Regions from separate parts of the Mesorhizobium sp. Mes31 genome, predicted to be linked through region 1. Evidence: riboswitches for the same ligand, from Rfam matches in the RefSeq annotation. Region 1 holds a riboswitch; the other holds the start of a gene.
The links. A riboswitch is a leader RNA that binds a small molecule or an ion and turns the genes downstream of it on or off. The one in region 1 is predicted to bind S-adenosylmethionine.

Region 1 (14,667 bases):
CTGCAGGGCGGGAATGATGCCGTCCCAATCCTGGGTGACGATTTCGCACTCGACCTTCATCTGCGCACACAGCGCATTGGCGATGTCGATATCGAAACCGACAACCTTGCCGTCCGAGGTAATGGTGTTGAACGGCGGATAGGCACCCTCGGTGCCGATTTTCAGTTTCTCCGCGGCCTGCGCCGACAGAGAGCCAGCCGCCATCGCCAGCATGGCAGCGCCCGCTGCCGAAACGATCCATTTTGAAATCCGCATCTTCTTGGTTCCCCTTGAACGCCGGCATCCTGACGGCCAGAAGGCAGCCAAGCATGGTGGGCCAGCACAGGCAAGTATTTTGCCCGACGGCAATGCGGTTCAGCGTGCGGGGCGGAAATGCTTGGACAGCTTCAGGCCCTGCGCCTGGTAGTTGGAGCCGAGGTCGGTGCCGTAGAGCGCCTGCGGCCGCTTCAGCATATGCTCGTAGACCAGCCGGCCGACAATCTGGCCATGGTCGAGGATGAACGGCACTTCATGGCTGCGCACTTCGAGCACCGCCCGGCTGCCGGTGCCGCCTGACGCCGAGTGGCCGAAACCCGGATCGAAGAAGCCGGCATAGTGGACGCGGAACTCGCCGACCAGCGGATCGAACGGCGTCATCTCGGCGGCATAGAGCGGCGGCACATGCACCGCCTCCTGGCTGACGAGGATGTAGAACTCGTCGGGATCAAGCACCAGTTCGCCGGCGCCACTCTTGTGGATCGGTTCCCAGAAATCGACGACCTCCTGCGCGGCACGCTTGTCGACGTCGACGAGACCGGTGTGATGCTTGCCGCGATAGCCGACCAGACCATTTTCATCGCCATTGAGGTCGATCGACAGCGCGATGCCGCCACCGGAAATGTTCGGCGGCTCGGTGGCGACCAGCATCTGGGCGCGATGCAATTCATGCAACTCGGCTTCCGAAAGCAGCGCATTGCCGGTGCGGAAGCGTATCTGCGACAGCCGCGAGCCGGTGCGCGCAACGATCGGGAAGGTGCGCGGGCTGACCTCCAGGTAGAGCGGCCCATGATAGCCGGCGGCGATCTTGTCGAACTCGTGGCCACGGTCGGTCATGACACGGGTGAAGATGTCGAGCCGCCCGGTCGAGCTCTTCGGATTGGCCGAGGCCGAAATCTCCGCCGGCAGCGCAAGGCTTTCGAGCAATGGCACGATGTAGACGCAGCCGGTTTCCAGTACGGCGCCGTCGGCAAGATCAATCTCGTGCAGCTTCAGCCGGTCGAGCTTTTCCGAAACCTTGTGGCCGGGACCGGGCAGGAAGGAGGCCCGCACCCGCCATGCCTTGTCGCCGAGCCTCAAATCCAGGCTGGCCGGCTGGATCTGGTCGGCATCGAGGGCGCGCGGCGACTTCAGCGCACCGGACTGGAACAGCGCCGAAATGTCCTGATCGGGAAGAATGCCTGTCTGCCGCAAGGCTCCACTCCTAGGCCAGACGTTTTTCTTGTCGCCGGTTCTTGCCGCAAAACCGTGGAACACTTTTGCTGAACCTGCTTGGTACAAACCTCTTAATCAAGCCGGCAATTGACGCAAGCGTGGCGCGGGTCTAAAGGGTCGTTATCCCGTGGTGATTTGGCCGGTCGGCTTGCAGCCACGTTAAACAAGTCGCTAAAGGACCGTCGGGCCGCAAGGCCGTATGGACCGGTTGCGACTTTCGCGGCCGGTTTTTTTGTGTCTGGAACAAAAGCGATGAGCACCAAGAAGCGCAACTGGAAACCTCAGACAGCCCTCGTACACGCCGGAACCCTGCGTTCTCAATTCGGCGAAACCTCCGAGGCGATGTACCTCACCCAGGGCTATGTCTACGAGACGGCGCAGGCCGCCGAAGCCCGTTTCAAGGGCGAGGAGCCGGGCTTCATCTATTCGCGCTACGCCAATCCCACGGTCGACATGTTCGAAAAGCGCATGTGCGCGCTGGAAGGCGCCGAGGATGCGCGCGCCACCGCGTCGGGCATGGCGGCGGTGACCGCAGCCCTTCTGTGCAGCGTCAAGGCCGGCGACCATATCGTGGCGGCGCGCGCGCTGTTCGGCTCCTGCCGCTGGGTGGTCGAGACCCTGGCGCCTCGGTACGGTATCGAGGCAACGCTGGTCGACGGCACCGACATCGCCAACTGGGAAAAAGCGGTCAGGCCGAACACCAAGCTGTTCTTCCTGGAAAGCCCGACCAACCCGACGCTGGAAGTGGTCGACATCGCCGCGGTTGCCTCACTCGCCAATTCGATCGGCGCGCGGCTCGTCGTCGACAACGTCTTTGCCACCCCCCTGCAGCAGAAACCCTTGCAGCTTGGCGCGCATATCGTCGTCTATTCGGCGACCAAGCACATTGACGGCCAAGGGCGGTGCCTTGGCGGCGTCATCCTGTCGGACAAGAAGTGGATCGACGAGAACCTGCACGACTATTTCCGCCACACCGGGCCCAGCCTGTCGCCCTTCAACGCCTGGACGTTGCTGAAGGGCCTGGAGACGCTGCCGCTGCGCGTACGCCAGCAGACGGAAAGCGCCGGCAAGATCGCCGACTTCCTTGCCGTGCAGCCGGAAATCGCCCGTGTCATCTATCCCGGCCGCGCCGACCACCCTCAGGCGGCGATCGTCAAGAAGCAGATGTCGGGCGGCTCGACGCTGATCTGCCTCGACGTCAAGGGCGGCAAGCAGGCGGCCTTCGCCTTGCAGAACGCGCTCGACATCGTGCTGATCTCCAACAATCTCGGCGACGCCAAGAGCCTGATCACCCATCCGGCGACGACGACGCACAAGAATTTGAGCGACGAAGCCCGCGCGGAACTCGGCATCGGGCCGGGCACGCTCAGGCTTTCGGTCGGCCTGGAGGATGCCGACGATCTGCTCGAGGATATCGCGCAGGCGCTGAAGGCCAAGTAGGAGAGGTTTTGGCCCTTCAGGCGCTCGACGGCGTCTCTTCCAGTTCGGCCGCCTTGGTGCCAATGGTCATCGCGTTGCCGCGCCAGTCGACGGCGCCGCCGAGCCAGCCGCGTGCCCACATCACCGGCAGGATCATGTCGCGCACCACCATCGCCGCGATCATGCGGGGCGACAGATACCAGCCCTTGGCCGAGGCCAGGGCGCATTCCGGAAGATAGAAGGCTGCCAGCACGGCGATGCAGGTCAGCGGCAGGCTGAAGCCGGCGCCTGCCGCCGCAACCAGCGCAAGCACCAGCGGCACCGCCGCGCCAGTCAGGATCTCGGGCGCGAAGAACAGCGGGAAGGTGACACGGCGCAGGCGCGCCCAACGCGCCTGGCGCGACCAGATCTCGGCAAGCGTGCGCCGGCCGAGCGGCTGCTCGAAAGGGGCGGCGACGAGATTGACGCGCAGGCCGAGGCCGTTGACCAGCTTGGTCGCGGCAGCGTCTTCGGCGATCTCGGCGGCCAGCGCGCGGATGCCGCCACTGGCGTCGAGCATCGGCTTGTTCCACAACATGCTCTTGCCTTGGGCAAAGCCAAGGCCGAGCGCTTCGCCGGCATATTGCCAGCGCGCCTGCAGCGTGTTGAGGAAGGCACATTCGACCTCGGCCCAGAAGCCGTCCGGCCGCGAGCCGATCGGCGTCGAGCAGACAAGGCCGGTGTCCGGCCGCCAGGCCGCCATCAGGTGCTGGACATAATCTTCAGGCATCAACACGTTGGAATCGGCCAGGATGACCCAGTCGTGGCGCGCCGCTTCCCAGCCCTTGACGCAATTGTTGAGCTTCGGATTTGCGCTGATGCGGTCGTCGCCGAACAACAGGCGGGCCGGCACTGCCGGAAAACGGGCGATGGCGGCGCGGATCAATCCGACCACCGGATCATCGGCATGGGCGACGCAGAAGATCAATTCGTAGCGTGGCCAGTCGAGCGAGAAGGCGCGCTCCAGCGTCTCGTGCGTGAACGGCTCGACGCCACGCGACGGCACGACGATCGACACCGGCCGTGACTTGCCGGTCGGCGCTGCGATGACGCGGCGTCGCTTCAGACGTGAAGCGGCGAACACGATGCTGGCGAGGTTTGAGACAATGAGAACAGTCGAAAGCAAGGCGGCTATGAGAGTGAGTTCCATCGAGATCCGGTCACTCCAGAAAAAGCCGGCCTCCATGGCGACCGCTTTCGACAATTCGACAAAGCGCCCGAGTCGCCAGGCACTGGTTGGCGCACACCATCATTGTCATGTGTCACTTAAATGACATTCTTTGTCGGCACTTGCCTGTCAGGTCGGAATGACGGGGGCGCACCGTTGACCAGCCCGAGAGGAGCGCCGAAAGTTGCCGGGACTGTTTTGGAGTCGCTTATGTACCGCGCCGTCACGCGCAACATCGAAGTGCAGGTCAGGCCGTTCTATCTGGAGGATCGCTCGGATCCGTCCGAGAACCGCTATGTCTGGGGCTATCAGATAACGATCGACAATCAGTCGGAGGAGTTCGTGCAGCTGTTGTCGCGCTATTGGCACATCACCGACGGCACCGGTCGGGTCGAGGAAGTGCGCGGCGCCGGCGTCGTTGGCGACCAGCCCGAACTCAATCCCGGCGACAGCTATCAATACACGTCCGGCTGCCCACTTTCGACACCGTCAGGGATCATGGTCGGGCATTACACGATGCGCAACAAGCGGGGCGAGACGTTCGACATCGCCATCCCCGCCTTCTCGCTCGACCTGCCGGGTACGCGGCGCACGGTGAATTAGCCTCGGGTGGGCGCCAATGCCCTCACCGGCCGCGAGGCAGCCGGTGAGACGTTGTTCTGTCGCTATTGAGCCGCTGCAAATTCCGCCGGGTCGAAGTCATATTGCTTCGAGCAGAATTCGCAGGCGACGTGGATGCCGCCATCCTCGGTGCTGTCCTTGATCTCCTGCGCGGAGAAGCCCTCGAGGATGCCGCGGATCTTGTCCCGCGAACACGAACACTGATCGGCGACCGGAACACCGCCGAAGACGCGCACGCCATGCTCGTGGAACAACCTGTAGAGCAGCCGCTCGGCGCCGATCGTCGGGTCGATCAGCTCGGTCGGCTCGATGGTGCCGAGCAACGCCAGCAGTTCCTGCCAGGAATTGTCGGCCGGATCGTGGATTTCGTCGCGCGGATCGCCATCGCCACCCGGCAGGTCCGGCACACGCATACGCTCGGGCGATTGCGGCAGGAACTGCGCCAGGATGCCACCGGCGCGCCACTGTTCGCGTGCGCCACCGATGCCGGGCGTCAACAGCTTGGCCACCGAAAGCCTGAGATCGGTCGGAATCTGCTCCGACTGGCGGAAATAGGTACGTGCCGCGTCTTCGAGCGTTTCGCCGTCGAGCTGGACAATGCCCTGATAGCGCTGCGTGTGAGCACCCTGGTCGATGGTCAGCGCCAGGACACCGCTGCCGAGCAGCGTCTGCTGAGACGTTTCGCCGGCCGCGACCAGCGCCTCAAGCCGGTCGGGATCGAAACGCGCATAGGCCCGCAGTGCCGTGGGCGTGGAAAAATCCGCGACCAGCATATCGACCGGACCATCGGTGCGGGTCTGCAGGATGAATTTGCCCTCGAACTTGAGCGATGTGCCGAGCAGCACCGTCAGCACACAGGCCTCCGCCAGCAGGCGGGCGACCGGCTCGGGATAATCGTGGCGGCTCAGGATGGCGTCGAGCATCGGCCCGAGTTGAACGGTGCGGCCGCGTACGTCGAGCGGGCCGACCTCGAAGGGAACGACGTGATCGTCGCCGGCGTAGCCGAATTCGCCGAGTTTGGGGTGATGTTCAGTCACTTGATGGGTTTCCAACATGACAAAGCTCCAGGGCGCGGCCATGCCGCCCTGTGGGGCGCATGCGTCGAAACGCGCTTGATTTGCGTGATGCGGCGCAAATAGGCATCACGCCCCCAGAGATCAAGCTCCCAGGCACTTCAAGCGCCAAGACACTTCAAGCACCAAGACACTTCAAGCACCAAGACACCAGGCGAGCACGGCCTTCTGGGCATGGAGCCGGTTCTCGGCCTCGTCGAAGACCACCGAATGCGGCCCGTCGATGACTTCGTCGGTCACTTCCTCGCCGCGATGCGCCGGCAGGCAATGCATGAACAGTGCGTCCGGCTTGGCCTGGGCCATCAGCTTGGCATTGACCTGATAAGGCGAGAACACGTTGTGGCCGCGGGCGCGATGCTCCTGGCCCATCGACACCCAGCAATCGGTGACGACGCAATCGACCTGATCGACGGCCTCCTCGGGTGAGCGGGTGAAGTGCAGCTTGCCGCCATGCGCTTGCGACCAGTCGACATGCTTGCGTGCCGGTTCGCTGCCCTCGGGAACGGCGACGTTGAGGTTGAAGCGGAACCGTGCCGAGGCCTCGAGCAGCGAATGCAGCACATTGTTGCCGTCGCCGGTCCAGGCAAACGTCTTGCCGGCTACCGGACCGCGATGCTCCTCGAAGGTCATGATGTCGGCCATCAACTGGCAGGGATGGGTGTCGTCGGTCAACCCGTTGATCACCGGCACGGTGGCGTTCTCGGTCAGTTCCAGCAGCCGCTCATGCGAGGTGGTACGGATCATGATCGCGTCGACATAGCGCGACAGCACCTTGGCGGTATCGGCGATGGTCTCGGAGCGGCCGAGCTGCATTTCGGTGCCGGTCAGCATGATGGTCTCGCCGCCGAGCTGGCGCATGCCGACGTCGAAGGAGACGCGCGTGCGCGTCGACGGCTTGTCGAAGATCATCGCCAGCACCTTGCCTTCGAGCGGCTTTGTCCGCTCGCCAGCCTTGAGGCGAGCCTTTCGCACCACCGCATCGTCGAGCATGAAGCGCAGGTCGCCTTCGGAAACGGCGGAAAGATCGGTGAAATGACGGGGGCTCATCAGGATCTTTCGAATTACTTCGCGGCAGCGGAGGCGATCGCCTCCGCCAGGCCCTTGGCGCCGGCGCGGATGCGGTTGAGCGCTTCGTGGATTTCGGCGTCGGTGACGGTGAGCGGCGGCAGCAGGCGAATGACATTGTCACCGGCCGGAACCGCCAGCAGGTGCTGGTCGCGCAGCGCCATGTTCACCTTGGTGTTGGGCATGGCGCATTTGAGGCCGAGCATCAGCCCAACGCCCCTGATGTCCTCGATGACTTCGGGAAACTCGTCGGCGACCGCCGCCAGCCCCTGCTTCATCAGCAACGCCTTGCGCTGGACGTCTTCGAGGAAGCCGTCTTCCAGCACCACGTCGAGCACGGCGTTGCCGACGGCCATGGCAAGCGGGTTGCCGCCGAAAGTGGTGCCGTGAACGCCAGCGGTCATGCCGACAGCTGCTTCATCGGTGGCGAGGCAGGCGCCCATCGGGAAACCGCCGCCAATGCCCTTGGCGATCGCCATGATGTCGGGTGTGACGCCGGACCATTCATGCGCGAACAGCTTGCCGGTGCGACCGATGCCGCATTGGACCTCATCGTAGATCAGCAAAAGGCCGTGCTGGTCGCAGAGCTGACGCAGCCGCCTCAGCGATTGCGCCGGCACCGGGCGGATACCGCCCTCGCCCTGCACCGGTTCGATCAGGATCGCGGCGGTTTGCGGCGTGATCGCCTTTTCGGCGGCGTCGATGTCGTCGAAGCCGACCTGGTCGAAGCCTTCGACCTTGGGTCCGAACCCTTCAAGATATTTGTACTGGCCGCCGGCCGCGATGGTCGCCAGAGTGCGGCCATGGAAAGCGCCTTCGAAGGTAATGACGCGGAAGCGCTCGGGATGTCCCTTGACGAAGTGGTAACGCCGCGCCGTCTTGATCGCGCATTCCAGCGCCTCGGCGCCTGAATTGGTGAAGAACACCTTGTCGGCGAAGGTGGCATCGGCCAGCCGCTCGCCAAGCCGGCTCTGCGCCGGTATCTCGTAGAGATTGGAGACGTGCCAGAGCTTTGCGGCCTGCTCGGTGAGCGCGGCGACCAGATGCGGATGGCTATGGCCGAGCGAATTGACGGCGATGCCGCCGGCGAAATCGAGATATCGCTCGCCCTTGTCGGTAACCAGCCAAGTGCCCTCCCCATGGTCGAAAGCCAGGGGTGCGCGAGAAAAGGTCTCGAAAAGCGCCGAACCGCTCATTATATGCGTCTCCGGTACCGGAAAATCAAAAAAGCCGCCAAAGCGGCGGCCTGTGCGGCTTATCGTGTTTTTCGGCCATGAAGTCAACGAAAACGTCGCGCATAGGGGCGCGGCAAGCCTCCTGACGAGACGCCGGCTCACAAGCGACCGGGCAAGTTGGGGAAAACCGAAAAAACCGATTCGTGTTGCACTTGGGACTCTTGTCACCGAGTCAGCGCATAGAGTAGTTGTAGTCGAGAAATAACTAGATTTCGTGCGGCGGACCTAATCACCAGATATATGTGGTGTCTGCCCCAGCAATTTTGCTGGGTCGGGAAGGGATTCCGATTGCCGCACGCTTAGCAGGAGCGCGGTCTCATGAACTGGACTGACGAGCGGGTCGAACTTCTCAGGAAACTGTGGTCGGAGGGTCTGAGCGCAAGCCAGATTGCTGCCCAGCTTGGCGGGGTCAGCCGCAATGCGGTCATCGGCAAGGTGCATCGGCTGAAGCTGTCGGGCCGCGGACGCGCAACGGCGACACCGGCACGCCAGAAGAAGACGGCGCAAGGATCGACCGTTCAGAAATCGGTGGCGCGCGCCGCGAGCGCGACACGCCACGTCACGACGTCGATCGGCGCGACGGCCCTGCAGACCCAGTTCGACGCCGAACCGGTGGCACGCCACTATATCCGCCCGGTCGAAAATGTCGTGCTGCCGATCTCACGGCATCTGCAGCTCGTCGAGCTGACAGAGCGGACCTGCAAATGGCCGAATGGCGATCCGCTTTCGGAGGACTTCCATTTCTGCGGCAACGAGGCCGCCGAAACCGGTCCCTACTGCAAGTACCACGCCCGCGTCGCGTTCCAGCCGGCATCGGAGCGGCGTCGCAGTCGCTGAGCGAATAGCGAATAGCGAATAGCGAATAGATACAGCTTGGTATCGGTGACCGAGCAAGCCTTTTCACGCTACTCGCTACTCCCTATTCGCTACCCGCTCTCTTTCACAGCCAGCCATTCTTGCGGAAACGCCAGTACAGGAACGAGCAGATCAAGGCGATCACCGCCAAGACCATGGGATAGCCGTATTCCATCTTCAGTTCCGGCATATCGCTGAAATTCATGCCGTATATGCCGGCGAATGCCGTCGGCACCGCCAGAATGGCGGCCCACGAAGCGAGCTTCTTGGAGATTGCCGTTTCCTGGCTCTGGCCTACCAGCAGGCTCGCCTCGAAAGCGAACGCCAGCACTTCGCGCAGACTGTCGATCTTTTCCTGCACGGTGCGGATGTGATCGGTCACGTCGCGGAACAACGGGTGCATGGCCGTATGGATCTGCGGCAGGTCGGCACTGGTCAGCCGGCGACAGACTTCGACCAGCGGCAGCGCCGCATTGCGCAGGCGCAAAAGGTCGCGGCGCAGCATGTAAAGCCGCTCGATGTCGGGGCCGGTCATCGGCTTCAGCAGGACCTTGTCCTCGATCGCCTCGACCTCGTCCTCGATCTGTTCGAGCACGGGCATGTAGTTGTCGACGATGAAATCGAGAATGGCATAGAGGACGAAATCCTCGCCCTTGGCGAGCGAATGCGGGCAGCTTTCCCAGTGCTGGCGTACAGCGGCATAGGATGTCGAGGGACCGTGCCTGACGCTGACTATGTAGCCGCTGCCAACGAACAGATGCGTCTCGCCGAAGGTGACGCGGCCATCGATGAGCTGGGCGGTGCGGGCAACGATGAACAGCGCGTCGCCATATTGCTCGATCTTCGGCCGCTGGTGCGGGTGCTCGGCATCTTCGATTGCCAGTTCATGCAGATGGAATTGCGCCTTGACGCGCAGCAGCAGGTTGCGGTCGGGCTCGAGCAGGCCAATCCAGACGACATGACCGGACTTTTTTGCCCATTCGCCGGCCTCCTCGATTGGAATGTCGGCAATGCGACGGCCGGCCGTGTAGACGCTGGAGGCGACAATGCCGGAGGTTGGCGGCGGCGCCGGCGTCAGGTTCCGAACATTTTCCATCACGACCTCCTGAAGGGCGGACATAAGTCCATGGCCAGGAAAGTTCGCGGAGCTTAACGCAATTCCCGAAAGCCTTCGAGTGGCAGCCGTTCACTTCACCGGCAGCGTGCCGGAAAGGCCTATCTTGTCCGTCTTGTCGCCCTTCGGCCGTTCGGCCGGCATCTGGTCGCCGGTGACGATATAGTAGATGGTCTCGGCGATGTTGGTGGCGTGATCGCCGATACGCTCGATATTCTTGGCGCAGAACAGCAGATGCGTGCAGGGCGTGATGTTGCGCGGATCCTCCATCATGTAGGTCAGCAATTCGCGAAACAGCGATGTGTACATGGCGTCGATCTGGTCGTCGCGGTCGCGCACGAAGCCGATCTTGTCCACCGAGCGCGATGCGTAGACGTCGAGCACTTCCTTGAGCTGGGTCAGCGCCAGATTGGCCAGAGCCTCGAGGCCGCGGAACAGGCTGGTCGGCTGGCGCCCGTCAATAACGGCGACGACCCGCTTGGCAACGTTCTTGCCGAGATCCCCGACCCGTTCGAGGTCGGCGGAGATGCGGATGGCGCCGATGATCTCGCGCAGGTCCGTCGCCATCGGCTGTCGCTTGGCGATGATGATGATCGCCTTGTCGTCGATCTCGCGCTGCCCTTCATCCAGCACGGCGTCGTCGCGGATGACCTTCTGAGCCAGCCCCGGATCGGCATTGACCAGTGCGGCGATCGCCTGCTCGACCATGCGCTCGGCATGGCCACCCATCGCCGCGATGCGCTTCGACAGGTAATTCAGCTCCTCGTCATAGGCGCTGACGATGTGCACGGACTGCATGGACCAAATGCCTTCCCAAGGGATGTGTTGACTTGAGTCGTTCCTCGAATCCCCACCGATACGCTAGCCGGATGACAGAAAAAAGAAACGGCCTTCTGGAAAACTAGGGCGGTATCAGTGCGTCGGCAAATGAACCTGGAATGCCGCTCCCTTACCGACTTCGGACTTGATCGAGAGCCGGGCATTGTGGCGCGTCAGGATGTGCTTGACGATCGACAGGCCAAGGCCGGTGCCTTTCTGGGTCCGGCTGGTCTCGACATCGATGCGATAGAAGCGCTCGGTGATGCGCGGAATGTGTTCCTCGGGAATGCCGGGGCCGAAATCCCTGATGGTCACGTCGATGCCCGGTTCGGAATCGGCATCGCCGCGCGCGATCGTCACCACGACGCGCCCACCCGATTGCCCGTATTTGCAGGCGTTTTCCAGCAGATTCTCGAAAACCTGGAAAAGCTCGTCGCGGTCCCCCGGCACATCAAGCGGCCCCTCGGCGAAGTCCCGTTCGATGACAACGCCGTTTTCCCTGGCCAGCGGACCGAGCGAATCGATGACGCTGTCGACGGTCTGGCGCAGATCGACCTCGGTTCCCGGCTTCAGATAGGGCTTCATCTCGAGCCGCGACAGCGACAACAGGTCGTCGATCAGACGCGCCATGCGGCCGGTCTGGCTCTGCATGATCTGCAGGAACTGATCTCGTGCCGCCGGGTCGTTGCGCGCCGGGCCGCGCAGTGTTTCGATGAAGCCGGAGATCGAGGCGAGCGGCGTGCGCAGCTCGTGGCTGGCATTGGCGATGAAGTCGGCGCGCATGCGGTCGATCCTGCGCGCTTCGCTCTGGTCCTTGAACACCAGCACATAGAGATCGGTGCCGTGACCGACCGAGGACGCGCTCACCCGGTAGGCCCGTTCGACCGGCAGCTTCTCGGTGTAGTCGACGACATCCGAGGCGACATCGCCCGACAGCACACCATCCAGCAGAGCCTGCATTTCCGGCGCCCGGAATTTCAGCGACAGGGACATGCCCGGCGCGATCCCGCCGAAAGCGGCGAAGGCGGCGGCATTGGCATGGACGATGGTGGCGGTACGGTCGAAAATGATCAGCGGATCGGCGACGGCTGCCGCCAGATACTCGCCGGAGAGCCGCTGCAACCCGATCGCCTCGATGGCCGCGCCATTCTCGCCAGTCTGGCGCGTGGCACCGGCCGGCAACAGCGCCGCCGCAAGCAGCATGGCCAGTGCCAGCAGCAGCACGTAGGCGGAGATACCGGCAAGGGCATAGACCGCCAGAACCGCAACGAGGCTCGCCGCGAGCAGCCAGCGGCTGTTCCACAGCCGGGTGGCAATGGCTTGCGCCACGCCCCTGTCATCCGCGCCCCGGTCAGCCATACGCGCGCCCCGCATTCTTGCGCTTCGCCTGCCGGTCCCCTGGCAACTTCGCGCTGGACCGGCTTCGCGCCTGACCCCGAAAATCAGGATCGATTTTCGGAAAGGATCATGCGCAAATTAAAAAGTGCTACAGCGTCCTTTGCGCGTCCAAACGGACGCGCGGCGCTGTAGAGGCTCCCAATAGCATGAGTCCGGAAGCTGGAAAGGTTCATCTCCATGAAAAAAGCCAAGGAAAACTCCGCCGCTCCGACATCGGGACCGCTGAAGATCAGGGTCGACGGCAAGGAGCGGGAGTTTGACATCGAGAATCCGACGCTTCCAAGCTGGGTCGAAGAGCGCAAGCTGACCGCCGGCGGCTACCCCTACGACAAGAAGATGAACAGCGACGAGTATGACGCGATGCTCGAGCAACTGCAGATCGAGCTGGTCAAGGCGCAGGCTTGGCTGCAATCGACCGGCAAACGGGTGATGGCGCTGTTCGAGGGCCGTGACGCTGCCGGCAAGGGCGGCACGATCTTCGTCCTGCACCAGTACATGAACCCTCGAACCGCACGCAACGTGGCGCTGACCAAGCCGACCGAACCGGAGCGCGGTCAGTGGTATTTCCAGCGCTATGTGGAGCACTTCCCGACATCCGGCGAATTCGTCACCTTCGACCGCTCCTGGTACAACCGCGCCGGCGTCGAGCCGGTGATGGGTTTCTGCACGCCGAAGCAGCACGAGCAGTTTCTGGACGAAACGCCGCATTTCGAGCGGATGATCTGCAACGAAGGCATCCACTTCTTCAAGTTCTGGCTGAACATCGGCCAGGAAACGCAGCTCGAGCGCTTCCACGATCGCCGCTACAGCCCGCTGAAGAGCTGGAAGTTTTCGCCCATCGACGTAGCCGGCATCACCAAGTGGGACGACTATACCAAAGCGCGCGACACCATGTTCAAGCGCACCCACAAGCAGTTCGCGCCGTGGATCATCGTGCGGGCCAATGACAAGCGGCGTGCGCGGCTGGCGGTGATGCGGCGCATCCTTTTGTCACTGCCCTATGATGGCCGCGATCTCGGCATCATCGGCAAGGAGGACAAGAAGATCATCGGCGAAGGGCCGTCATTCCTGGGGAAACAAGATTGACGGTTCCTCTGCCGCGCGGCCATGAGGTTGCGCGGCAGAGATTCATCCAAGCCTCTTTCAGGCGGCCAACCGGGCAATCCGCTGCAAGCGCCGCAGCGTGGTGTCATCCTGCAGCGCCTGCTGGAAAAGCGAAATCTCCTGATCGATGCGCTCGCACAGCTCGGCAGTGTTGCCCTTGAGCAGGCCACGCGTCTGCAGCAAGGCGGCGACCGGCTTCTTGACAAGCTGTCTCGCCCGGCCGAGAGCCGCTTCCTCGACGCTGCCGACCGGAACGATCTCGGCGACGAGGCCGAGCGCCCTGGCGTCCTCGGCGCGAAGCGTATCGCCGAGGCAGAAGAAGCGGAAAGCACCGGCATAGCCTAGCTTCTGCGGCGCCAGGATACTGGTCGCCGCATCCGGGACCAGGCCGAAATCGACGAACGGCACCCTGAAAGTGCTTTGGCTCGACGCAATCACCATGTCGCAATGGAACAGGATGGTGCAACCGACGCCGACGGCATCGCCATCAACGCAGGCAAGGATGGGCTTCGGAAACGTCGCCAACGTGCGAAACAGATCGGTGACGGCGGCGATCAGCTTCTGGTGCTTGGTGGCGTCGAGGAATTCGGAGAAGTCGCCGCCGAGACAGAAGCAGCCCGCCAGGCCGCGCAGCACGACGACGCGAACCTCCTCATTGTCGGCAGCTTCATGGAAAGTCTTGGCCAGGCTTTCATAGGCTCTTCTGTCCAGCACCGGTCGGCCGTCATTCGACGACACGGTAACGACCAACGTGTGGTTGCGGAGTTCGGGTTGTGGATGTGTGTTCATGACTGTCTCCGATCTCACGACGCACGCCTTTGTCCGAGCATGTCGGGGTATCCCCTGGCCAGAACGGGGGCGAAATGATTGCGGCGCGAACGCACCACATCGAGCGTGTGCTCGTTGAAGGAAAGCAAGGTTGCAACGACCTGCTGGTTGCCATAGGTGCGCTGATAGCCAAGCGGTGTCGCCAGGAAATGCAGCTGCAATGCACGCAGGACCCACATCGGCTCGAACTCGATGATCATCTGGTTGACATTGCGCTTCAGCCCCCACTCGACGAAGCCGGCAATCAGTTCGGTACCGACAGTCGACACGCCGCGACGGCCGTCTCGAAAGCCGGGAGCAACCGCATAGCGGGTCAACTCGTAGATGTTCGGACCGGAGGGTGGCGTTCCCTCGAAGAGGTCGGTCAGCACTTCGGTCAGGAGATGCCCGCGCGTCGTCGGCAACAGCCTCTGATAGCCCGCGACTTCGTCGCCCCTGATGACGATCTGGTGGATGGCC
Region 2 (14,667 bases), on a different contig from region 1:
AAATGGTCAGCGCCGAGGCTTGCCCGCCGGACAGGAATGGTGCCTGGCGCACCAGCGCATGCCCGCCGGAGACCCAGAAAGCGGCAAGGGCGGCGCCGACGCCGGCGATCCAGAAGATCGGTCCGCCGCGCGCGGCCGGCGGCCGCTCCGCCGGGGCCTCGGGCTTGCGCAGCATGTCCATGCCCTCGATGGACGGCGGGACGATCACCCGAGGCGGCGGCGATGCGCTTTCAGCGGCAGCGGCAAGGCGTGGCATCACCTCATAGTCGGCGTCGATGATATCGGCCGCCGATCCGCGCATGATCCGGTCCGCGACGGCATTTGCCGGCGGATCGGTCATGATTTCGCCGGAAACCGGGCGCGCGGTTCGATCCTCAGCCATCATGGCCCCAGCATTGCAGCACGTGTTCGCTTTTCGTTTCTTTTGCGTAAACGCAAATGGTTAACGCTTCCCCACCGGAGCCCTCGTGACGAGCCGAAAGCGCCCAGGAATTAACCGCCGGTTAACCATGCCGGCCGATGGTCTTTTCCCAGAACAGGCCGGCTTGCCGCCGCCAGAGCCGGATGATCTCAGGTCGAATCGACCCGAAATCTGAATCCGCCTCTGAACTAAAAAGAGATAGAGCGTGATGTCGTCCGAAAACCGCCTCACACTTTTCGGCATCATGCTCTAGAAATTTCAGGTCGTCGAAAGTGATTCGTTTCGAAAATGTCGGCCTCCGCTATGGCATGGGTCCGGAAATCCTCCGCGACATCTCCCTGCACATCCCGGAGCGCTCCTTCCAGTTCCTGAGCGGGCCTTCGGGCGCCGGCAAGACGACCTTGCTGCGCCTGCTGTTCATGTCGCTGAAGCCGACGCGCGGGTTGATCACCATCTTCGGCAAGGACCGCTCGCGCATCTCGCGAAGCGAACTGCCGCATCTACGACGGCGCATCGGCGTGGTGTTCCAGGACTTTCGCCTGCTCGACCACATGACCACCTACGAGAATGTCGCGCTGCCGCTACGCGTGCGAGGGCGCGAGGAAGCAAGCTATCGTACCGATGTCACCGAGCTGTTGAAATGGGTTGGCCTTGGCGAGCGCATGCATGTGCTGCCGCCGGTCCTGTCCGGCGGCGAGAAACAGCGCGCCGCGATCGCCCGTGCGCTGATCGAACAGCCGGAGATCCTGCTGGCCGACGAGCCGACCGGCAATGTCGATCCGCCGCTGGCACGACGCCTGCTGCGGCTATTCATCGAGCTGAACCGTCTGGGCACGGCGGTGGTGATCGCCACCCACGACCTCGGCCTGATGGAGCAGGTCGACGCACGCCGCATGATCCTGGCTGGCGGAAGGCTGGACATTTATGACTGAGCTGTCCGCCGAACATCTTGATGACCACGACGCCGAAGCGGCCGTGGCCAGACCGCGTGCCCAGCGCAAGATGGCGCCTATCGTGCCGGCGCAGAACATCGCCGGGCGGGCGCTGGTGCTGGTCATCGCCATCATGACCTTCCTGTCCTGCCTGACTTTCGGCGCGGTGACGCTGGTGCGCGACACCGCCTCGGTCTGGGAGAACCAGATCTCGCGCGAGGCGACGATCCAGATCAAGCCGGCCGACGGCCTCGACATGGAGGCGGCCCTTGCCCAGGCCTCGCAGATCGCCGGCGAGTTTCCTGGCGTGAAGGCGACCCGGATAATCGATCGCGAGGCGACGGCAAGGCTGCTGGAGCCCTGGCTGGGTTCCGGCCTCAACATCGACGAGCTGCCGGTGCCGCGTCTGATCATCGTCACCATCGACGAGAACAGCCCGCCCGATTTCGCCGCCATGCGCGCCGCGATCACGCCGAAACTGCCGAGCGCGTCGCTCGACGATCACCGCACCTGGGTCGACCGGCTGGTGGCCATGGCCCGCACCACCGTGACCATCGGCATCGCCGTGCTGGCGCTGATGCTGTCGGCGACGGTGCTGACCGTGGTGTTCGCAACGCGCGGCGCCATGGCCGGCAATGGCCACATCATCGAGGTGCTGCATTTCGTCGGCGCCGAGGCACGCTTCATCGCGCGCGAATTCCGCCGGCATTTCCTGGTCACCGGCATGAAGGGCGCCGCCGCCGGCGGAGCGGCGGCCGTGCTTGTCTTCATCGTCTTCTCCTGGTGGTCGTCGCGCAACATCGCGACACCGCAGGCCGACCAGGCAACCGCCCTGTTCGGCAATTTCGCCATCGGTTCGGCAGGTTATCTCGGTGTCGTGCTGATGGTGCTGGTGATCGGCGCGCTGACGGCGGCAACCTCGCACGCCACCGTCGTCGCCTATCTCAGCGACATCGACGTCCGCCAACCGGATGCAGGCTGACGGCATGGAAAAAGGTCGGGTGATCACGGATGGAGAATTGGCGTAACGCAAAGTGCGTCTTTTACCTACCAAAGGCCGCATTTCGGGGTTAACCATATGGAGATGGACGCGCGGGACTCGACCGGGACGGCTGGACAGATGCCAGTGGTTGTTCGTTTGCACGACCACGGCAAGGCTAGCCGTTTGAAGACCGTCCTGCGCATTTCCGCCCTGTCCCTGCTTGTGCTCGCGACATTGTTTGCCGGCGGTTTTGGCTGGTTCGCCAACAAGGTCAGCCATCTGACGACGCCCGCCAACCCGGCCAAGGCCGATGCGATCATCGTGTTGACCGGCGGCCAGTCACGCCTCGATGCGGCGATGGATCTGCTGGCGTCCGGAAAAGGCGAGCGGCTCTTGATCAGCGGCGTGCATCCTTCGGCCAGCCGCCGCCAGCTTCAGGCCGCGACCGGCGGTGACAAGAGGCTGTTTTCCTGCTGCGTCGATATCGACCGCGCCGCGCTCGACACGATCGGCAATGCCGAGGAAAGCGCCAAATGGATTGAAAGCCATGCCTATGGCACGGTGATCCTCGTCACCAACAATTATCATATGCCGCGCAGCCTGCTGGAAATGCGCCGGCTGCTGCATGGCGCCAAGCTCGAGCCCTATCCGGTGGTCAATTCCAACCTCGACAATGGCGGCTGGCTGACCAAGCCGCGGGCGCTGCGCGTGCTGTTCACCGAGTACAACAAGTATCTGCTGGCGCTGGCGCGGGGTATCGTGCCAGTCAAGCCGACACCCGACGGCATCGCGCTGGCTGAAACAGCGGCCGGCGGCTAAACCCGTTTCATTCCCCGGCGCCGACCTTCGAGGCTTCTCGGAGGCGCACGATTTCCTGCTCGAGCCGCTCGATGCGCCGATCCCGCTCGGCAAGTGCCGCCGCAACATCGGCCGCCTCGAACCGTTGCGGAATGTGTTGCGGGCAATTGGCGTCCCAGGCCGAAACCGTGAACAGGATGACCTGCTCCGGGCGCGCCTTGTAGTCCCGCGGCATCAGCCTCGCCATCAGTTCAGCGTCGCCTTCCACGACCCGCGCGGAGCCCCAGATCTTGATGCGCTGGCGGTGGGCGTAATCGATCAGGAACAGGAAGGCTCGCGAATTGTCGGCCAGATTGCCCTGGGTGATGAACTGCCTGTTGCCGGAAAAATCGGCGAAGCCGATCGTGTGTTCATCCAGCACCTTGAGGAAGCCCGCAGGCCCGCCACGATGCTGGATGTAGGGCTGGCCATCGCCATTGGCCGTCGACAGGAAGACGCTGGTCTGCGTCTCGATGAAGGCGGCAAGGTCTGGCGTGATATCAGCTTGCCAGCCGCCACGCTCCTCGACGCGGGCATAGGACTGACGTGAGCCCTTGCGGGCCTGGATCGCCTTGACGGTCGGCGTGAAGGCGACGTCGCTGGTGAAAGCATGCGCGTTCATCGAAAGCCTCCTTACGGGAAGGTGCTAAAGCCCGAGCTCCGAAAGCGACGGGTGGTCATCCGGCCGCCGGCCGAGCGGCCAGTGATATTTGCGGTCGGCCGCGCCGATCGGCCGGTCATTGATGCTGGCGATGCGCAGGCGCATCAGGCCATGTTCGTCGAATTCCCAGTTCTCGTTGCCATAGCTGCGGAACCATGAACCGCTGTCGTCGCGCCATTCATAGGCAAAGCGCACTGCGATGCGGTTGCCATGGAACGCCCAGACCTCCTTGATCAGCCGGTAATCGAGCTCGCGGCTCCATTTCCGTGTCAGGAAAGCCTGGATGGCATCACGCCCTTGCAGAAATTCGGCCCGATTGCGCCAGCGGCTGTCTGTCGTATAGGCAAGCGCGACGCGCGCCGGGTCGCGGGAATTCCAGGCATCTTCCGCCATGCGTGCCTTTTGCGCGGCGGTCTCTGCCGTAAACGGCGGAAGCGGTGGGCGGGCTTCGGACATGGCAACTCCTCTGCGATGAATAAGTGGAGACCGGCGGATACCGCTGACCCACTCCGGATTCAGGCAGCATCGCGGACAGAAACAACCGAAAAATCGATTTCGGTGCGGACAACCTCATTCATATAATTGGTCCAGGTGTTCAGAGCGACGCGCTGGCCTCATATGCACCTTTCCATTCGACGGATGCAGATGGCATATTTGCAATCAACCCTTCCATTTTCCGGAAGAAGTGATGGGCCGCCTCGACGGTGGAGGCCGGCAGCTTTCCGCCGCAAGCCGTTCCGGCATTCCGCTTGCGAAGGTCAGCCGATCGATGCTGGGGTTGCCGACGTGGGGATGACGCGAGTGCTTTTCTACCAGATCGTCGCCGTTCTACAGTCAGGAGTGCAGCCGGCCAGGGCCGGCTGCCGGTGAAACTGCGCGCATTCCTCGATTTCGCGGCGCCGCGCCTGAGGGAACGTCTGGCGCAAGCAAGCTGGTAGAATGAGCCGTATCGCCCTGTTTCCTTTTTGCCCGCGCTTGGTGTAACCAACGCACACCTCCTCACCGGACCTCCCCCATGCTCTATGTCAGATCGCTGGCGTTCAATTTCGTCTTCTACGTCAATCTGATCGTCCAGATGATCCTCTGGACCCCCTACTATTTCCTGTCGCCCCGTCACCGCGCCTGGTTCGTACCGAAATTCTGGTCGCGCACCTCGATGTGGCTCTATGACAAGATCGCCGGGACGAGGAACGACATCACCGGCCAGGAAAACCTGCCCGAAGGCTCCTTCATCCTGGCGCCCAAGCACCAGTCGTTCTGGGACGCGATTGCCTTCTTCCCCTTCCTCCAGGATCCGCTCTACATCCTCAAGCGGGAACTGACCTGGATCCCGTTCTTCGGCTGGTACATAATGAAGATGCGCATGATCCCGGTCGACCGCGGCAGCCGTTCCAAGGCGCTGAAGGCGGTGGTTGCCGCGACCAAGGAAGAGATGGCGCGCAATCCGCGCCAGCTGATCATCTATCCCGAGGGAACGCGCCGGGCGCCGGGCGACGAGCCTGCCTACAAATACGGCATCGTCGAAATCTATGCACAGCTTGGCGTCCCGGTGGTGCCGGTCGCCCATGTCGCCGGCCTCTACTGGCCGCGCCGCAAATTCCTGCGTTATCCCGGCACCATCAAGGCGCGCTTCCTGCCGCCGATCCCGCCTGGCCTGAGCAAGGACGAATTCATGGCGCGGCTGATCGGCGAGACCGAGGCTGCCTGCGACCAGTTCCTCATCGAGGCATCCCGCGCCTCAAACCCGCCTGCCCTGCCGCCGACGGCGGTGAAACGGCTGCGGGAGCTCGGCGCCAAGGCCTGAAGCGAGAGCTCTCGGAGCAACGCTCAGCCGAACATGGCCAGCGCGGTGGTCAACACCAGCGTTGCCGCAAAGATCAGATTGATGATCCGCGAGGCCACAGGCTGGCGCAGGAAACGCGCGAACACTGCTCCCGCGACAAGCCACAAGACATGGATGGCGACGATCATCAGCGCGAGAACGGCCAGCTTCAGCCATGGACCAAGCTCAACGGCACCCTGTTTCGAAGAGGCGCCGGCGAACACGGCGGCGATCGCCACATAGGCCTTCGGGTTGGCGACCGCCAGCAGGAAGCCGCCCGGGAATGTCGGGCGTGCGGCCTGGCCGGCATGCGTTGCCAAGGGCGGAGCGGTGGCGATCCTGAACGCCAGGTAGAGGATGTAGCCGGCAGACGCGACCGCCAGCAGCGGCGCGAGCCGCGGCATCGAGGCAAGCATCGCCGCCACCCCGGTCGCCACCACCAACAGCACGGCGATCGTGCCCAGGACGATCCCGCAGGCATAGCGCAGCGAGCGGCGCAGGCCAAAGGCGGCACCGACGGCGGTGACGCTTATCGTTGCCGGCCCGGGGCTGCCCATGACGACCGTCGCGGCAAGCACCAGCGCGAACAGCTGACGCCAAAGGTCCGGCTGCGAAAGAAGCGATTCGGCCATCTCACCCTCTGCCTTGCCCCGTGCGAAGGACGGTATGGCAGCACAAGAGGGTCGTCTTGGACGTTCGTGCGCGTAGCGGTCGCCTAGAGCATGATCCCGAAAAGTGGAATCCGGTTTTCGGGAAAGATCATGCTCAAACAAGGAGATAGAGCCCCATCCCGATTCCATCGGGATGGAACAGGCTCTAAAGCTTCAGCCGCTGGCCTTGTCGAGCTCGGCCATATCGTTGGCGGTCAACTTCAGCGACACCGCCTTGATCAGGCTGTCCATCTGGCTCGGCTTGGTGGCGCTGGCGATCGGCGCGGTGACGCCTGGCCGCGCGATCACCCAGGCAAGCGCCACTTCCGCCGGCTTGGCCGAATGCCGGGCCGATACCGCATCCAGTGCGGCGAGGATGCGCATGCCGCGTGCATTCAGATAACTTCCGACGTCGTCGCCCCGCTCGCTTTGGCCGAGATCGGCATCGCTGCGGTATTTGCCGCTGAGGAAGCCCTTGGCCAGGCTGAAATAGGTGATGACGCCGATCTCCTCGGCGACGCACAGATCGCGCAACGGCCCATCGAAGGAGGAGCGATCGTAGAGATTGTATTCGGGCTGCAGCACCTCGTAGCGCGGCAGGCCGCGCAGGCTCGCCACGTCGAGCGCCGCGCGCAACTGCCCGGCATCGAGGTTCGAACAGCCGGCATAGCGGATCTTGCCCTTGGCGAGCAGCTTCTCATACGCGCCAAGGGTTTCCTCATAAGGGGTGGCCGGATCCGGCCAGTGCGACAGATAGAGGTCGATGACGTCGGTCTGCAGCCGCTTCAGCGACGCGTCGACCGCCTTTTCGATATAGGCGGCGGACAAGTCCTTGCGGCCTTGCCCCATGTCCGAACCGACCTTGGTGACCACGACGACCTTGTCGCGGTTGCCGCGATCCTTCATCCACTTGCCGATGATCGTTTCCGATTCACCGCCCTTGTTGCCGGGAACCCAGCGCGAATAGGCGTCGGCCGTATCGACGGCGTTGAGGCCGGCGCCGACAAAGCGGTCGAGCAGATCGAAAGACGTTTTCTCGTCGGCGGTCCAGCCGAATACATTGCCGCCCAGAACCAGCGGCGCGATGGAAAGGTCGGTACGACCGAGACGGCGTTTCTGCAAGACGGATCTCCGTGATGACTGGATCGGGCGGATGCCGCCCAGGTTCGGGACCTAACCTAGGTCGTGCCTCATCGAGGTCAAAGGCCTGGCCGCCTTTTCCGCAGAGCCAGCGCTTCACAAAGGCGCGACCCGCCTGGCGACGTCCTCGAGCCAGTGGTCGCGAATGCCCAGCGCCTCGAGGTGCTCCAGCGTGCTGAGCACATAGTCCTCGTTGTTGCCGGATTGGCCGACAGCGCCGCGCACCACGGCCGCCGCATGCGCCGCGTCCAGTGCACCGGCATACTGCTCGTGCCCGCGGTCGACGATGTAGGCCACCGCCTCGACCATCCCGCCACCATTGAGGCGAATCTTGAGCGTGCGCTCGAGATAGACGTTGGTGACCAGCTCGCGCTCGCGCAAATAGGCGATCACCTCGTCGCGCAATTCACCGGGAACGCGGAACGCCAGGCCGACGCAGGAGCCGCCATGGTCGAGGCCGAGCACCAGCCCCGGCCGTTCAGGCGTGCCGCGATGCACGAAGGAGTAGACGCAAAGCGAGCGCCGGTAGCCGTGCAGGCGCGCGCGCTGTGTCTCGACATGCGCAAAACCCGGCCGCCAGATCAGCGAACCGTAGCCAAACACCCAAAAATCGCCCATATCGCCGCGCCTGATTGCAAAAGATGCCAACACCGCACCGAATCGGTGTTTTTTCCGCCCGTCTCTGTCTACCTATTGTTGTCGGAATCGAAGGTCCGTCCACCAATACCCATGCGTTAACGAGAGCCAAAGCATGACGTCAAGTGACGAACGCCAACCGAGTAACCGTCGCCGCCTGTGGTGGCTTGTGGCGTTCATCGTCATACTGTTCGCCATCTACAGCGGCGGCTGGTTCTATCTGGCGGACCGGGTCAGAAGCGAGGCCGACAAGGCAGTCGCCACGCTCAACAAGAGTGGCGTCGCGGCCGGGTGCGCCAATCTGCAGGTCAGCGGCTACCCCCTGAGCTTTGCCATCTCTTGCGACAACCTCGCTTATGAGGACGATGCCAGGAACATCGCCGCCTCGGCCGGCAGTTTCAATGCCGTCGCCCAGATCACCCAGCCCCTGTCGCCGGTTGCCGATCTGCGTGGTCCGCTCAGGACCTCGGTCCCGGGCATGGTGCCGCTGTGGATCGACTGGGACAATCTGCAGGCCAACGTCAAACTGTCATGGCCGCTGCCGCGGCGGATCTCGCTGCAGGCCGAGGGCCTGTCAGGCCAGACCGACCCGGCCGACGACACCGATCCGGTGCAGTTGTTCAGCGCCGGCAAGGCGGCCGGCCAGTTGCAGCCGAACGGCGGCGATATCGACTATCTCGGCAGCTTTGGCGATCTCGAGATCAACCCCGACGCAATCGGCGGGCGCGCCTTGCCGCCCCTCGATGCCAGCGGCGACGCCACGCTGAAGAATGGCGTTGCGCTGATCGGCACGCACGTGCAGAGCCTGCGCGGCCAGAAGATCGAGATCCGCAACCTCGACCTGTCGTCGGGGACGGCGCGCGTCACGGTTTCCGGACCGCTGTCGGTCGACGCCGACGGCCTGATCGATGCCGATCTGATGATCAGGCTGAAGGATCCGAAGGCCGTGGCGGCAATCCTCGGCACCGCCATCCCCGAGCAGAAAAGTCAGATCGAACAGGGCTTTGGCGCCTTGGCGATGCTCGGCAACGAACCGTCCATGCCGCTGAAGGTGGTCAAGGGCAAAGCCTCGCTCGGCTTCATCCCGCTGGGCAAGATCAAGCCGGTGGAATAACCCTTCCATGGCAAGACCGGTGAAGCTGCTGAGTGTTGGCGCGCTGACGCTGGACACCATCCTGCGTGTCGAGACACTGCCGGCGCACCAGGGAAAATTCATCGCCTCCGACGGCGTCCAGATCGCCTCGGGCATGGCGACGAGCGCTGCCTGCGCCGCGCATCGCCTGGGCGCCGAGGTGTCGCTGTGGGCGAGCGCCGGCGATGATCCGGTCGCCGATCATCTGGTTGCCGCGATCGAGGCCGAGGGCGTCGATTGCGGCTTTGTCCGCCGTGTCGGCGGCGCCCGCTCCGCGCTGGCGTCGATCCTTGTCGACGCGCAAGGCGAGCGCATCATCGTGCCATTCTATGACAGCCAGGCCCAGGCCGACCCCGAAGCCTTGCCGGCGGCCAACCTCTCCGCATTCGATGCCGTGCTGGTCGACGTGCGCTGGCCGGGTGCGGCAGCGCTTGCGCTGAAGGCGGCGCGCGCTATCGGCCGGCCGGCGATCCTCGATGCCGATACCGCGTCAAGCGACGTGCTGGAGCAGCTCTTGCCGCTGGCGTCCCACATCGTGGCTTCGGAGCCGGCAGCGCGCATCCTGTGCAATCAGGATCTCGACCCGCGTCAGGCCTGCGAGGCGCTTGCCCGGCGCACCGACGCCTTTGTCGCGGTCACCGGCGGCGCGGCGGGAACCTGGTGGTTCGATCGCGCGGCGGGATCATCCCGTCATGTGGCGGCACCGAAGATCAAGCCGGTCGACACACTGGCCGCCGGCGATGTCTTCCACGGTGCCTTTGCCGTCGGGCTGGCGGAAGCCATGCCGGTCGAGCACGCCTTGCGTTTTGCCAGTGCCGCCGCCGCGCTCAAATGCCTGCGCTTCGGTGGCAGGCTCGGCGCCCCGGACAGGGCCGAGACGCTGGCCATGGTTGCGGCGACCTGGCCTGCGCTACCATAGCGTCATAAGGTCTGTTGAGATTCAGATCAGGCCGGGTCGGAGTCGAAGACGGGCGCGAAGCGACCAAACAAGGTGATTTCCGAGAACCGGAGCGGATCGTACTTTTGGGTACATGAGCACCGGAAGCACAGGAAAACGCCGTTTGCAGGCCGGCTTCACTTGGATATCAACAGACCTTAGCTCTTGGCCGGGTGCTCGACCGCTTGGCGGCCGAAGTCGGGCACGTCGATGTCCTGGCCGGCCTCGATGATCGAGCGGCGCACGGCTCGGGTGCGGGTGAACAGATCGAAGAGTTTTTCGCCGTCGCCCCAGCGGATCGCCCGTTGCAGCGACGCCAGATCCTCCGAGAATCGCGCCAGCATTTCGAGGATGGCGTCCTTGTTGTGCAGGCAGACGTCGCGCCACATGGTCGGGTCTGAGGCGGCAAGGCGGGTGAAGTCGCGGAACCCGGAAGCCGAATATTTGATGACCTCGGACTTGGTCACCGACTGCAGATCATCGGCGGTGCCGACGATGTTGTAGGCGATGATGTGCGGCAGGTGCGAGACGATGGCCAGCGTCATGTCGTGATGCTGGGGGTCCATCGTGTCGATGTTGGCGCCGCAGCGGCGCCAGAATTCTGAAAGCCTCTCCAGCGCATCCGGATCGGTGTCCGGCAGCGGCGTGAAGATGCACCAGCGATTGTCGAACAGGTCGGCGAAACCGGCATCCGGCCCGGACTTCTCGGTGCCCGCCAGCGGATGGCCGGGAATGAAATGCACGCCCGCCGGCACATGCGGCTGCATCTGCGCGATGACCGATGCCTTGGTCGAGCCGACATCGGTGAGGATCGCACCCGGCTTCAGCGCCGGCGCGATTTCCTCGGCCACCGCGCCGGACGAGCCGACCGGCACCGAGACGATGACCAGATCGGCATCGCGGACCGCTTCTTTCGCGTCGGTGGTGTAGGAATCGCCTAGCCCAAGCTCTTGCGCCCGCGCCAGCGTCGCCGCGCTGCGGGTCGAGATGGCGACGTGACCGGCCAGCCCCTCGCGGCGGATGACGCGGGCCAGCGACGAGCCTATCAGGCCGATGCCGACCAGCGCGATCTTCTCAAACATCGGTGATGCCATGGTGCTCTAGCTTTTCAGGAATGTCGTGAGTGCGGCGACAACGCCGCGATTGGCCTCTTCGGTGCCGATGGTCATGCGCAGCGCGTTGGGAAAGCCATAGCCGGAAACGCGCCGCAAGATATAGCCGCGCGCGGTGAGATAGTCGTCCGCCGCCGCTGCGGAGTGTTTCTGGTCATCGGGAAAATGGATGAGGACGAAATTGCCGACGCTGGGCGTCACCCGCAACCCAAGCCCCGTCATCTGTTCGCTGACCCAGGCCAGCCAGGTCTCGTTGTGGGCGACGCTGCGCTCGACATGGGCGCGGTCGCGGATCGCCGCGATGCCGGCCTCGATCGCCGTTGCATTGACGTTGAACGGGCCGCGCACACGGTTGATGGCGTCGACGATGTGCATCGGCGCGTACATCCAGCCGATCCGCGCCCCGCCAAGACCGATCTTGGAGAAGGTGCGGGTCATCACGACGTTCTCGGCGCTACCGACCAGTTCGATGCCGGCTTCATAATCGTTGCGGCGGACATATTCGGCGTAGGCCGCGTCGAGCACGAGCAGCACATGCCTGGGCAGGCCGGCATGCAGGCGACGCACCTCCTGGAACGGCACATAGGTGCCGGTCGGATTGTTGGGATTGGCGAGGAACACGATTTTCGTGCGCGGCGTGACGGCGGCCAAGATCGCATCGATGTCGGCGCGCTCATTGGTCTCCTTGACCGCTACCGGGACGGCACCTGCCGACTGGATATAGATCTTGTAGACCATGAAGGCGTGTTCGGTGAAGATCGCCTCGTCCCCGGGCGCCAGATAGGTCTGCGCCAGCAGGCCGAGGATCTCGTCGGAACCGTTGGAACAGATGATGTTCTGTGCGTTGAGGCCATGCACCTCGGCGATCGCTTCGCGCAGCCGCCTGGCAGTGCCGTCGGGGTAGATGTCGAGCTTTCCGGCAATCTCCCGCGCGGCTTCGATCGCCTTCGGCGAGGGCCCCAGCGGATTCTCGTTCGACGACAGCTTGTAGACCTTGCCGACGCCGGCCGGCGCCGTGCTCTTGCCCGGCACATAGGCGTCGATGTCCATGATGCCCGCGCGCGGGGTTGGTCGTGCCTGATCCGGTGTCTGCTTCATTTCGAGATATCCATCGAGAAAGGCTCCCGGCAGGAGCCGCAGCGGAAATACAAGTCATGACCGGCAATGTCGAGAGGTGGCGGTGGTGCCAGTGGCCGGCATTGACGGCAAGGCGGGCAAGTTCTAGAAGAACCTCGACAGTTCCGTGGTGATTTGGCCGGTCGGCTTGCAGCCACGTTAAACAATTCGCTAAAGGGCCGTTTGCGTGACGTAACCGGCTTTGCGAAGGCAATGCCGGTTTTTTATTGTCCGCGACCGGGCGGATGAGCGCATCGGCCCGAAAATCGGCAGCGATTTTTCGAAAAGCACGATGCGGAATGGTAGAGAGACATGATGGCCGCTCTGCGTGCTCGCAAAACCAACAACGAGGCCGACCAGCCGTCGAGCCCGGTGTTGCGTTTTGGACCTGACAAGCCGCTCAAGCTCGACGCCGGCACGCTGTTGTCGCCGTTCCAGATCGCCTACCAGACCTATGGCACGCTCAATGACGCCCGTTCCAATGCCATCCTCGTCTGCCACGCGCTGACCGGCGACCAGCACGTCGCCAACACCAATCCGGTGACCGGCAAGCCGGGCTGGTGGGAAGTGCTGATCGGCCCGGGTAAGATCATCGACACCAACCGCTTCTTCGTCATCTGCTCAAACGTCATCGGCGGCTGCCTGGGCTCCACCGGCCCGGCCTCGACCAATCCCGCCACCGGCAAGCCCTATGGGCTCGACCTGCCGATCATCACCATCCGCGACATGGTGCGCGCGCAGCAGATGCTGATCGACCATTTCGGTATCGAAAAGCTGTTTTGCGTGCTCGGCGGCTCGATGGGCGGCATGCAGGTGCTGCAATGGGCGTCGAGCTATCCGGAGCGCGTCTTCTCGGCGCTGCCGATCGCCACCGGTGCCCGCCATTCGTCGCAGAACATCGCCTTCCATGAGGTTGGCCGGCAGGCCGTGATGGCCGATCCGGACTGGCATGGCGGCAAATATTTCGACTACGGCAAGCGCCCCGAAAAGGGGCTGGCGGTGGCGCGCATGGCCGCCCATATCACCTATCTGTCGGAAGCCGCCCTGCACCGGAAATTCGGCCGCAATCTGCAGGACCGCGAAGCGCTCACCTTCGGCTTCGATGCCGACTTCCAGATCGAAAGCTATCTGCGCCACCAGGGCATGACCTTCGTCGACCGCTTCGACGCCAATTCCTATCTCTACATGACGCGGTCGATGGACTATTTCGACCTCGCCGCCGACCATGGCGGCCGATTGGCCGATGCTTTTGCCGGCACGAAAACCCGCTTCTGCCTGGTGTCCTTCACCTCGGACTGGCTGTTTCCGACGGAGGAGAGCCGCTCGATCGTGCACGCGCTCAACGCCGCCGGCGCATCGGTGTCCTTCGTCGAGATCGAGACCGACCGTGGCCACGACGCCTTCCTGCTCGACGAGCCGGAGCTGTTTGCCGCCATCAACGGCTTCATCGGCTCTGCGGCTCGCGCCAGAGGGCTCGCATCATGAGCGTCAACCGCGACCAGCGTGTCGACCTCGAGGTCGTCGCCAACCTCATCCCGCCACAGTCCCGCGTGCTCGACGTCGGTTCGGGCGACGGCTCGCTGCTCGAACTGCTGCAGGACACCAAGCAGGTCGACGGCCGTGGACTCGAACTGTCGCAGCGCGGCGTCAACGAATGCGTGGCGCGCGGCCTCTCGGTCATCCAGGGCGATGCGGACAAGGATCTCGAATTCTATCCCGACAAGGGCTTTGACTTCGTCGTGCTGTCGCAGACGCTGCAGGCCACCCGCAACCCGAAGCTGGTGCTCGACGAACTGCTCAGGATCGGCAATCGGGCGATCGTGTCCTTCCCCAATTTCGGCCACTGGCGGGTGCGCCTGTCGCTGTTCCTCAACGGCCGCATGCCGGTGACCAAGGACCTGCCCTATTCCTGGTACGACACGCCCAACATCCACTTTTGCACCATTCGCGACTTCGTCAATCTGTGCGACGAGCTTGGCGCGACGGTGGAAAAGGCAACCGCGCTCGACGCCAATGGCCAGAAGATCGGCCTGTCGATGCCGTGGTGGTTCTGGAATTTCTTCGGCCAGCAGGCGGTGTTTTTGCTGAGACGGTAGCTTCGTTCGCCATGCGCTTATTTCGCAAACGCCCTTTGCCAGTAGAAATCCCGCCGGACGTCCTGGCCGGGATAAAAGCCGGAATCTTGATCTGCACGTCACCGCGTAGCGGCAGCAATCATCTCGCTGGATTGATGGCAGCCGCCGGACTTGGCAACCCTCTGGAATGGTTCGGCGGCCGCCGGGTTCTCGA

Region 2: another riboswitch for S-adenosylmethionine. It lies ahead of NR193_RS16195 (homoserine O-acetyltransferase); the one in region 1 lies ahead of NR193_RS00090 (O-succinylhomoserine sulfhydrylase).

The regions. Positions count from the first base shown of each region.
Region 1 covers NZ_JALJRL010000001.1:20,222-34,888, forward strand. Annotated here, with positions in the region: gene NR193_RS00080 (ABC transporter substrate-binding protein) at 1-255, opposite strand, end outside; gene NR193_RS00085 (2'-deoxycytidine 5'-triphosphate deaminase) at 355-1,449, opposite strand; SAM riboswitch at 1,588-1,665, shown strand; gene NR193_RS00090 (O-succinylhomoserine sulfhydrylase) at 1,723-2,910, shown strand; gene NR193_RS00095 (ceramide glucosyltransferase) at 2,927-4,078, opposite strand; gene apaG (Co2+/Mg2+ efflux protein ApaG) at 4,307-4,699, shown strand; gene NR193_RS00105 (Hsp33 family molecular chaperone) at 4,762-5,796, opposite strand; gene argF (ornithine carbamoyltransferase) at 5,926-6,837, opposite strand; gene NR193_RS00115 (aspartate aminotransferase family protein) at 6,852-8,051, opposite strand; gene NR193_RS00120 (GcrA family cell cycle regulator) at 8,409-8,927, shown strand; gene NR193_RS00125 (magnesium and cobalt transport protein CorA) at 9,031-10,041, opposite strand; gene phoU (phosphate signaling complex protein PhoU) at 10,132-10,857, opposite strand; gene NR193_RS00135 (ATP-binding protein) at 10,972-12,237, opposite strand; gene ppk2 (polyphosphate kinase 2) at 12,454-13,362, shown strand; gene NR193_RS00145 (enoyl-CoA hydratase-related protein) at 13,420-14,169, opposite strand; gene NR193_RS00150 (acyl-homoserine-lactone synthase) at 14,184-14,667, opposite strand, start outside.
Region 2 covers NZ_JALJRL010000008.1:203,729-218,395, forward strand. Annotated here, with positions in the region: gene NR193_RS16125 (hypothetical protein) at 1-385, opposite strand, end outside; gene ftsE (cell division ATP-binding protein FtsE) at 694-1,353, shown strand; gene NR193_RS16135 (ABC transporter permease) at 1,346-2,335, shown strand; gene NR193_RS16140 (YdcF family protein) at 2,432-3,154, shown strand; gene NR193_RS16145 (pyridoxamine 5'-phosphate oxidase family protein) at 3,162-3,794, opposite strand; gene NR193_RS16150 (DUF1348 family protein) at 3,819-4,289, opposite strand; gene NR193_RS16155 (1-acyl-sn-glycerol-3-phosphate acyltransferase) at 4,849-5,637, shown strand; gene NR193_RS16160 (LysE family translocator) at 5,661-6,287, opposite strand; gene NR193_RS16165 (aldo/keto reductase) at 6,480-7,427, opposite strand; gene NR193_RS16170 (gamma-glutamylcyclotransferase) at 7,542-8,063, opposite strand; gene NR193_RS16175 (DUF2125 domain-containing protein) at 8,197-9,195, shown strand; gene NR193_RS16180 (sugar kinase) at 9,203-10,132, shown strand; gene NR193_RS16185 (prephenate/arogenate dehydrogenase family protein) at 10,309-11,244, opposite strand; gene hisC (histidinol-phosphate transaminase) at 11,251-12,360, opposite strand; SAM riboswitch at 12,496-12,573, shown strand; gene NR193_RS16195 (homoserine O-acetyltransferase) at 12,694-13,863, shown strand; gene metW (methionine biosynthesis protein MetW) at 13,860-14,474, shown strand; gene NR193_RS16205 (Stf0 family sulfotransferase) at 14,423-14,667, shown strand, end outside.